DNA from 2 places in the Novosphingobium sp. NPDC080210 genome. Region 1 is predicted to be linked to the other one. Evidence: riboswitches for the same ligand, from Rfam matches in the RefSeq annotation. Region 1 holds a riboswitch; the other holds the start of a gene.
What was found. A riboswitch is a leader RNA that binds a small molecule or an ion and turns the genes downstream of it on or off. The one in region 1 is predicted to bind cobalamin.
Positions count from the first base shown of each region.

Region 2: another riboswitch for cobalamin. It lies ahead of cobW (cobalamin biosynthesis protein CobW); the one in region 1 lies ahead of ACQKOE_RS05200 (TonB-dependent receptor plug domain-containing protein).

Region 1 covers NZ_JBNNWL010000001.1:1,076,267-1,080,749, reverse strand. Annotated here, with positions in the region: gene sucD (succinate--CoA ligase subunit alpha) at 1-186, opposite strand, end outside; gene mdh (malate dehydrogenase) at 210-1,172, opposite strand; gene ACQKOE_RS05205 (hypothetical protein) at 1,488-1,793, opposite strand; cobalamin riboswitch at 1,946-2,145, shown strand; gene ACQKOE_RS05200 (TonB-dependent receptor plug domain-containing protein) at 2,243-4,114, shown strand; gene ACQKOE_RS05195 (ABC transporter substrate-binding protein) at 4,108-4,483, shown strand, end outside.
Region 2 covers NZ_JBNNWL010000006.1:26,773-31,255, forward strand. Annotated here, with positions in the region: gene cobN (cobaltochelatase subunit CobN) at 1-1,517, opposite strand, end outside; gene cobW (cobalamin biosynthesis protein CobW) at 1,526-2,563, opposite strand; cobalamin riboswitch at 2,746-2,974, opposite strand; gene ACQKOE_RS14415 (HoxN/HupN/NixA family nickel/cobalt transporter) at 3,038-4,084, opposite strand; gene ACQKOE_RS14420 (TonB-dependent receptor) at 4,163-4,483, opposite strand, start outside.

The DNA of each region.
Region 1 (4,483 bases):
GGCCTTGGCTTCGGCAACGGTGTCGAACTGGGGCAGGCCGATGTGGTCGGTGCCGCCCTTGCCCGGGGTGACGCCGGCCACCATCTGGGTGCCATAGTCCAGCGCCTGCTGGGTGTGGAAGGTGCCGGTGGCACCGGTCATCCCTTGCGTGATGACCTTGGTGTTCTTGTTGATCAGGATCGACATATCAAATCTCCCGGGGAATGGGTTCAGGCCAGGCTCGGCTCGATGCCCTTGCAGGCGACCAGCAGTTCCTTGACCGCGTCAACCGAGACCTGGAAGTTCTGCTTGGCTTCGGCGTCGAGGTTGATTTCGATGACTTCTTCCGCGCCGTTCGCGCCGATCACCACCGGCACGCCGACATAGAGGCCGTCGAGGCCGTACTTGCCGTCAACATGGACCGCGCAGGGCAGGATGCGCTTCTGGTCGCCCAGATAGGCTTCGGCCATGGCGATGGCGCTGGTAGCCGGGGCGTAATAGGCCGAACCGGTCTTGAGCAGGCCGACGATCTCGCCGCCGCCCGAACGGGTGCGGGCCACGATTTCGTCCAGGCGTTCCTTGCTCGACTTGCCCATCTTGACCAGGTCCGTGACGGGAATGCCGCTGACGGTCGAGTATTCGAGGACCGGAACCATGGTGTCGCCGTGGCCGCCCAGCACGAAGGCGTTCACGTCCTTCACCGAAACGCCGAATTCCCAGGCGAGGAAAGTGGCGAAGCGGGCCGAGTCCAGCACGCCGGCCATGCCGACCACCTTGTTGTGGGGCAGGCCGGAGAATTCGCGCAGCGCCCAGACCATCGCGTCGAGCGGGTTGGTGATGCAGATCACGAAAGCGTCGGGCGCATACTTCTTCAGGCCTTCGCCGACCGACTTCATCACGCCCAGGTTGATGCCCAGCAGGTCGTCGCGGCTCATGCCCGGCTTGCGCGGCACGCCGGCGGTGACGATCACCACGTCGGCGCCGGCGATGTCGGCGTAATCGTTGGTGCCCTTGATATTGGCGTCAAAGCCTTCGATCGGGCCGCACTGCGCCAGGTCCAGCGCCTTGCCCTGGGGCATGCCTTCGGCAATGTCGAACAGGACGATGTCGCCCAGTTCCTTCTTGGCAGCGAGGTGTGCAAGGGTGCCGCCGATCATGCCGGCGCCGATGAGCGCAATCTTCTTGCGAGCCATAGTGCGAATTCGTCCTTCCCTGATTGCGGGATCGCGGCTGGCACACGAACGACCTATCCCATCCCGCAGGGTGCAGGCGTCCGGCTAATGGGACTCGCCCTAGGCCCCCCATCTGGCGATTGCAAGGCGATAAAAGGTCGTACGACCAACTATTTTGTGATAATAGTTCGCAATTGCAAGAAGCTCTTAAGGCGCAGTTGCCGTAGCGTAGGTTTCCCGCCTTATCTGTCTGTTGGGTTGAGGTGCAGGCCCTCGCGGGGTTCCGTCCTGCTGGCTTCAAGCACGAGGTCCGTACTCTGGACTGCGCTTACCCGCCTAGCCGCGCCGCGCCAGGTTCAGCGCCAGGGCCGCGCCCATGCGGTGATCGAGCGCGCGGCAGATTTCTTGCCAATGGAGCGCGGCCTGACGGTCGCCCCGGTAATGCGCGGCGCGGGCGCGGTGGCGCGCGTCGGTTGCGGCGCTGAGGCCCATGCGGGCGAAATGCTCCAGCGCGGCGCGCAGCGTGGCGGCGTGGAATTCGCCTTCCGCCGTGTCGTTCGCCACCGTCATGCGGGCAAGGAGACTGCGCCCCCGGACCAAGGGCGTGGTGGCGGAGCGGGCGGCGGCAAAGCGGAAGGACATCGCGGCAATTCTCTAAGCGGGGGGACTTGGGCAGGCCTTTTAGCAACCGCCGCCTAAGCCTTCGTATGGGTCCATGGTTGCCAGGCGTTTACCATACCCGGCGGCCCGGTAATTTGATCCAGGTCGTTGCGCAGCGACATCTATCGGCTTAAGGGTCGCCTCACATCACGGGTTGCCCGGGAAACCGGGCCTAAGAGGGAAGGGGGTTCAAATCCCCCGCTGCCCCCGCAACTGTGACTGGGGAGCGATGCGTCCCACATGCCACTGGCGTCCTTGGCAACAAGGCACCGGGAAGGCGGACGCAAAGCATCGATCCGGGAGCCAGGAGACCTGCCCATGATGGTCGTTCCGCAGCCGGGCGGGGTGTACCGGGATGCAGCGTTGACCTGGGCCATCTGGCGCGGGTGCTCCGCCATGAACGGCGTTCGTTCATTGGTGGAGTTATTGTAATGAAAAGCTTGAAATATCTGTGTCTGGCCAGTGCTGCATCGCTGGCTGCCCCCGCCTGTGCGCAAGAGGCAGAGGCCCAGCCTGAGGCGGGCGACACGGCAGAAATCGTGGTGGTTGCCACCGGCTTTGCCCAGCCGCGCGACACGACCGGCCAGGCGATCACCATCGTGACGGCGGCAGACCTTGAGCGGCAGCAGGCGGTCAACCTGACCGACGCTCTGCGGACCCTGCCCGGGGCCAGCATTGCCCAGCGCGGTCCGGTCGGCGGGCAGACCAGCCTGTTCCTGCGCGGCGGCAACAGTTCGCAGACCCTGGTCCTGATCGACGGGGTGCGGATCAACGATCCTTCCAGCCCCAATGCGGCGGTCGACTTTGGCAGCCTGCTGGCGGGCAATGCGCAGCGGATCGAAGTGCTGCGCGGGCCGAACTCGGTGGTCTGGGGCAGCCAGGCCATGGGCGGCGTGGTCAATATCGAAACCGCCCTTCCGACCAGCGACCTGGAAGCGCGCGGCGCGCTGGAATATGGCTTTGCCGATACGGTCCTGGGCCGCGCCAACCTGTCGGGCGGCAGCGGACCCGTGCAGGCCAGCCTGGGCGGGACCTTCTACCGGACCGACGGGATTTCCGCCCTGGCCGGAGGCACCGAAAAGGACGGCAGCCGCACCTGGGCGCTCAATGGCCGGATCAAGGCCGAGCTGGTGCCGGACGTCTCGATTGACCTGCGCGGCTATTACAATGACAGCCGGGTCGATTTCGATTCCGCCTACAGCGGCGGGGCGGAATCGCTGGCTGTCGCCAACAACCGCCAGTTCGCGGGCTATGCGGGGCTGAACTTCGCCCTGGCCCAGGGCAAGTGGCAGAACCGCCTAGCCTACACCCGCACCGACATTCGCCGCCGGGGCACCGATCCGGTGGTCTATAGCTATAACAATTACGTCGTAAGCGGTACGATCGACCGGTTCGAATACCGCAGTTCCTATGACCTGGCCGCCTTGGCCACGCTGGGTTTCGGGCTGGAGCACGAAAGCACGGCTTCGAGCACCTCCTATGAGGGCGATCCGGCGCAATTGCAGGATACGGACGTGACCGGCGGCTATGTCCAGCTCAGCCTGCGCCCGGTTCAGGGCGTGACCCTGTCCGGCGGGGTGCGGCATGACGATTACAGCACCTATGGCGGGCATACCACGTTTGGCGGCAACCTGGCCTGGTCGCTGAACGGCGGGGCGACCGTCCTGCGTGCGACCTATGCCGAGGGCTTCCGGGCCCCGACCCTGACCGAGGGCCAGCCGCCCTATGGCAATACCGAACTGAAGCCCGAAACGGCCCGCAATGTCGACCTGGGGATTGAACAGTCCCTGCTGGACAACCGGGTGCGGCTGGGGCTGACCTGGTTCAACCGCCGCTCCACGGACCTGATCGTCTACTCCTTCAGCGCAGGCCGTTCCGAAAATATCGGGCGAGTCGATGCCGAAGGGCTGGAATTCGCAATGCGGATCGAGCCGACCGACCGGCTGCGGGTAGAGGCCAATTACACCCTGACCGATGCGTTCAACCGCTCTGGCAGCTTCACTGGCAAGCGGCTGCAATTGCGCCCGCAGCACAGCGGCAGCTTTTCGGTCGACTGGGCCACGCCGCTGGGCCTGAACCTTGGCGCGACCGCGCTGCTGATCGGGGACAGCTTTGACGATCAGGCCAACCTGGTTCCGCTGGACGGCTATGCCCTTGTCACCCTGCGGGCATCCTTGCCCATCGGCGACAAGCTGGAGCTATACGGGCGGGTCGAGAACCTGACCGATGCGCAGTACGAAACCGTGGCCGGCTATGGCACCTATGGCCGCGCGGCCTATGCCGGGGTTCGCGTGAAGTGGTAAGACGGCTGGCCCCGCTCCTGCTGCTGGCCGTGGCAGCCTGCACTGTCGCTCCGGCGCGCGAAGCGGGGCCGCCGACCCAGCGGCCCACCGTGGTCAGCCTGAACCCTTGCACCGACGCGATCCTGGCCGAAGTGGCCGATCCGCAGCAGATCCTGGCCATTTCCAGCTATAGCCATGATGCCGAAGCCAGTTCGATGGACCTGGCCACGGCGCGGCGGTTCAAGGCCGTTTCCGGCTCAGTCGAGGAAGTGCTGGCACTGCGGCCCGACCTGGTGGTGGGCAGTACGTTCACGCCGCTCGCCTCGGTCCAGGCCATGGCGCGGCTGGGCTTGCGGTTCGAGCCATTCGGCATGGCGGCAACCGTGGCCG
Region 2 (4,483 bases), on a different contig from region 1:
AGATCGTGATAGTCGCCATCCCGCATGGCCGCTTCGCCGCGTTCGGGCTGAAGCGCCACAAGCGCACGGCCGATGGCAAGGGCGGCAAAGTGGAACGCCCCGTCCGCCACTGCGGGATCCTGCTCCGGCTCGCCCCAATTTTCGGCCAGCGCATCGCGCAAGGCAGCAGGCAGGCCTCGTAACGCTTCCCGATAGGCGGCAACCGGCCATTGCAGATGATCGTGTTGAAGGGCGGCGGCCAGATCAGGAACCGTGCCGGTGGCATGGCCTTCCTGGGCCAGATCGGCAAGGATCGCGTCTGCCGAAGCCAGCGCATCCAGCCCTACCGCATGGGCCAGCTGATGGGCCTTCCCGGGATAGGTGGAAAGGATGAGGGCCACACGCCGTTGTTCTGGCGGTGTGTGGCCCAGCGCAATCCACCCAGCCACCCGTGCGACAATGGCCCTGATCCGGTCGGCGTCGGCGCGGTGCGTGTTTCGGGCAAGGCCCAGCGCGGGATCGTACGCGGCAGCTTCCTTGAAGCTGGCGACGCCGGCAAAGACGCGGCCATCGATTTCGGGAAGCACCACGTGCATGGCAAGGTCTGCGGGCGACAATCCCCGTGACGCGGCGCACCACGCATCGCGCGATGCGGTGGCCAGCGCCAGCTGGAACACCGGCACGCCGGCTCCATCGAGCGGCGTCGCGCCCTGTTCGTCACGGGCCGAGAAGGCAGTGGCGTTGATGATCGCGGCGGGCGCGAGGTCTCTTACCCAGCCATCCACCCTGGCGCGCGCCTGAGGTTCCTTCAACGAGGTGACGAACAGCGACAGGCTGTCGAAGCCTTGCGCTTCCAGCGCGGCGTGCAGCGCGATGAACGGGGCCAGATCGTGCGCGGCAAGATAGGACCGGTAGAAGACGATCAGCACCAGAGGCCTTGCCTTGTCGCGTGCCATTGCCAGCGGATCGCATACGCCTCTGTCCGGGTGCCAGCACCCGGCCATGGGCAAGGGGGTGCTATCCTGTGCGGGGATGGTGGCAAGCCCGGCTGCCTGTGCGAGAATGGCCAGCGCCGAACGGGCCGCTTCCATCCCGCCGGAATCGCAAAGCCGGCCAAGCCTGCGCCGGACAGGGTCCGGCACCGTCGATACGGCATCCAGCCTTTCGTCCGGGCGGCCATCGCCGGGCAGAACGGCAAGGGCGATGCCGCGCCTGCGGGCCAGCGCCTCCACCTGCTGCAGCCCGTAGCTCCAGTACGGCGTGCCGCCGATCAGGCGGATGAGAATGGCCCTGGCGCCTTCCAGCGTGCGTTCGACATAGGTGTCGACAGACAAGGGGTGCATCAGGGCCGCGAGATTGGCCAGCCGCAGCGAAGGGAAATCCGGATTGGCCTTCGTGGCATCATGCCATGCCGCCGCGAACGCGCCAAGGTCGCTGTCCGAAAAGGACAGGACGACAAGATCCGCAGGCTCCTGCCCCAGATCCTGCGGGATGGCGGTTTCTTCCATCCCGTGCGTTTCGCGGAAGATGACGTGCATCGTCCGGTTCAGCCTGCAAGCACAGCCCGGATGACCCCGTCATCCACATGCTCGCGCTCGGCGATGGCGACCAGCGTGGTCTGGCGCGGCTCGTCGCTTCGCCAGGGCCGGTCGTATTGGTGTCGTACCCGTCCGCCGACCGCCTGGACCAGCAAGCGCATCGGCTTTCCGGCAACAGCGGCATAGCCCTTGACCCGCAGGATCTGGTGATCGCGGGCCAGCGTTTCGATTCTGCCCACCAGTTCGGCGGGATCGGCGATTTCGCCCAGCGTCACGACGGTGCTGTCGAAATCGTCGTGCTCATGCTCGTCCTCGTCATCATGGTGGGACGGACGCGCATGGATATCGTCCTCCGCCGCGGCGCCAAGGCCAAGGATCACGCGCGGATCGATCGCGCCTTCTGCAATTTCGATCACCGGGACGGGACGGGGGGCCTCGGCGGCAATCACCGCGCGGGCGGCGGCCACCCCTTCGGGGCCGGCAAGGTCGGTCTTGGTCAGCAGGACCATGTCGGCACAGGCCAGCTGGTCCTCGAACACTTCGGACAAGGGCGTTTCGTGATCGATGCCGGGATCGGCGGCGCGCTGGGCATCCAGCGCGGCGACATCGGGCGCAAATCGCCCGGCGGCCACCGCTTCCGCATCGGCCAGCGCCAGCACGCCATCGACCGTGATCCGGCTGCGGATGGCGGGCCAGTCAAAAGCCTTGAGCAGCGGCTTGGGCAGGGCAAGGCCCGATGTTTCGATCAGGATATGATCGGGGCGCGGATCAAGCGTCAGCAGCTTTTCGACCGTGGGAATGAAATCGTCCGCCACGGTGCAGCAGATGCAGCCATTGGCCAGTTCGACGATGTTTTCCGCCGGGCAATCTGGAATGGCGCAGGACTGGAGAATGTCGCCATCGATGCCCAGAGTGCCGAATTCATTGACCACCACGGCCAGCCTGCGCCCTGCCGTGTTGCGGATCAGATGGCTGATGAGCGTCGTCTTTCCGGCGCCCAGAAAGCCGGTCACGATGGTAACGGGAACCTTGGACAGGTCGGTCATGCACTTCTTCCCGCGCGCCGGGGCGACACAGGGCGGGGCTTGCCGGAAAGGTCCGGTCGGCGCGTGATGACGGGCGGGCGCAGCAAACGCCCGAAACCACGCGACCGTGCAGCCCCAGCCACACAGCTTCGCCGCTCAGACGGAAGAGTTACCGTGCCAAGACCAATCCCTGGGCCTGGGCAAGAGCGACCGGTACGCCGGCAGGTCTCCTGGCTCGCGGGTCAAAGCTTGATGCAAGGCCTTCCCAGATTTCGCATGTCCTGCGTATCCAGTGGCTGCCCCTTTGTCGGGGGCGTTCGCATCGCGCTATCCGCTTACAGTTGCAGGGACAGCCGCGGATTTGGGAGACAAGCTCCCGCACCGCATTCCCGATTAAGTCCGTTTCCGGACACCGGCGTGATCATTGAAGACGGGCAGGCCCTATCTTCGGCAGCGGCCTTAGATCGGAATGGCAGCCGAGCCAATCCCTTTCCATCAGCCCGCGGGCGTGACCTCGATTTCATCGAGCCGCTGCCAGCGATAGATCGCGAGGCTAGCGACCCAGCACACGATGAACAGGGCGATGATGCCGAAGCCGAGATTGTTGAAATTGTCCCCCAGTTCAGCGGCCACGCTCCACGGCCAGCCCGTCAGGCCCAGCTTGTCGCCAATCAGGGCCAGGGTCTCGATCCCGCCGATGATGATCGCCACCAGCGCCGAAATCAGGGTGATGGTGATGTTGTAATAGAGTTTGCGGATCGGCTTCACGAAAGCCCATTCGTAAGCCCCGAGCATGATGACGCCGTCTGCCGTATCGACAAGGGCCATGCCTGCTGCAAACAGGGCTGGGAGGACCAGGATCGTGCCGATCGAAAGCCCGTTGGCGGCCTGGCTGGCGGACATGCCCAGAATGGCCACTTCGGTTGCCGTATCGAAGCCCAGCCCGAACAGAAACCCCAGCGGAGCCATGTGCCAGCTCTTGCCGACCAGCCGGAACATCGGCCCGAACAGCCGCGACAGCGGGCCGCGCGATCCCGACAGCAGGTTCAAGTCGTCTTCCACATAACGCCCGCCCGCGCGCACATGGACGAAAGTTTTCCAGACCGAACGCAGAACGACAAGGTTCATGCCCGCGATGGTGAACAGGAACAGGGCGGAAACCGTGGTGGCGATCATGCCGCCCACGTCCTTGAACGCATCGAATTTGGACAGGGCGTTGGTCGTCAGCGCGATGGCAATGGAGGCGATGGCGATGATCCCGGAATGGCCGATTGCAAACCAGAAGCCGACGCCGATGGGGCGCTGGCCCTCCTGCATAAGCTTGCGGGTCACATTGTCTATGGCCGCGATATGATCGGCATCGACCGCGTGGCGAAGCCCAAGGCCCCAGGCGAGCACGGCGGTGCCCAGCATCAGGGGTTGTGCGTGGAACAGGCTGAACGCCCAGATCCAGACGGCGATGTTCGCCGCGATCAGGGCCGTGAAGAGCAGGCCGATCCGACGGCGCAGCGACAAGGATGAAATGCGTGCGAGAAGAGGCATGATTTTCTCTGTAACGAAAGGGACGGCAGGAGAGCGGGGGCGACAAATCCGGTGTCGCGCGGTGCGGGCGGCTTGCGGCTAGAAGGTCACCTTGGCCCCTATTCGCGTGGTGCGGGGTTCCACCACGCGGCTCAGCCGTCCTTCGACAGGGCCGGCCAGGTCGTGGGCCGGGATGTAGGATTCGTAGAAATAGGCGATGTCCTTGTCCCGGCTGTCGAAGAGGTTGAGCACTTCTGCGTAGATCTCGATCCGCTGGCCTTTCCATGCGGCCCTGCCATTGGCGATCGTGCTGCCCCGGTCCCTGACGCTGTTGTCCTCGACCAGGGGCGATGGCCCGAGATGGCGCAGCCGAAGGCTGGTCGACCAGGGCCCGCTAACCAGCGATGCGCCCGCAGAAGC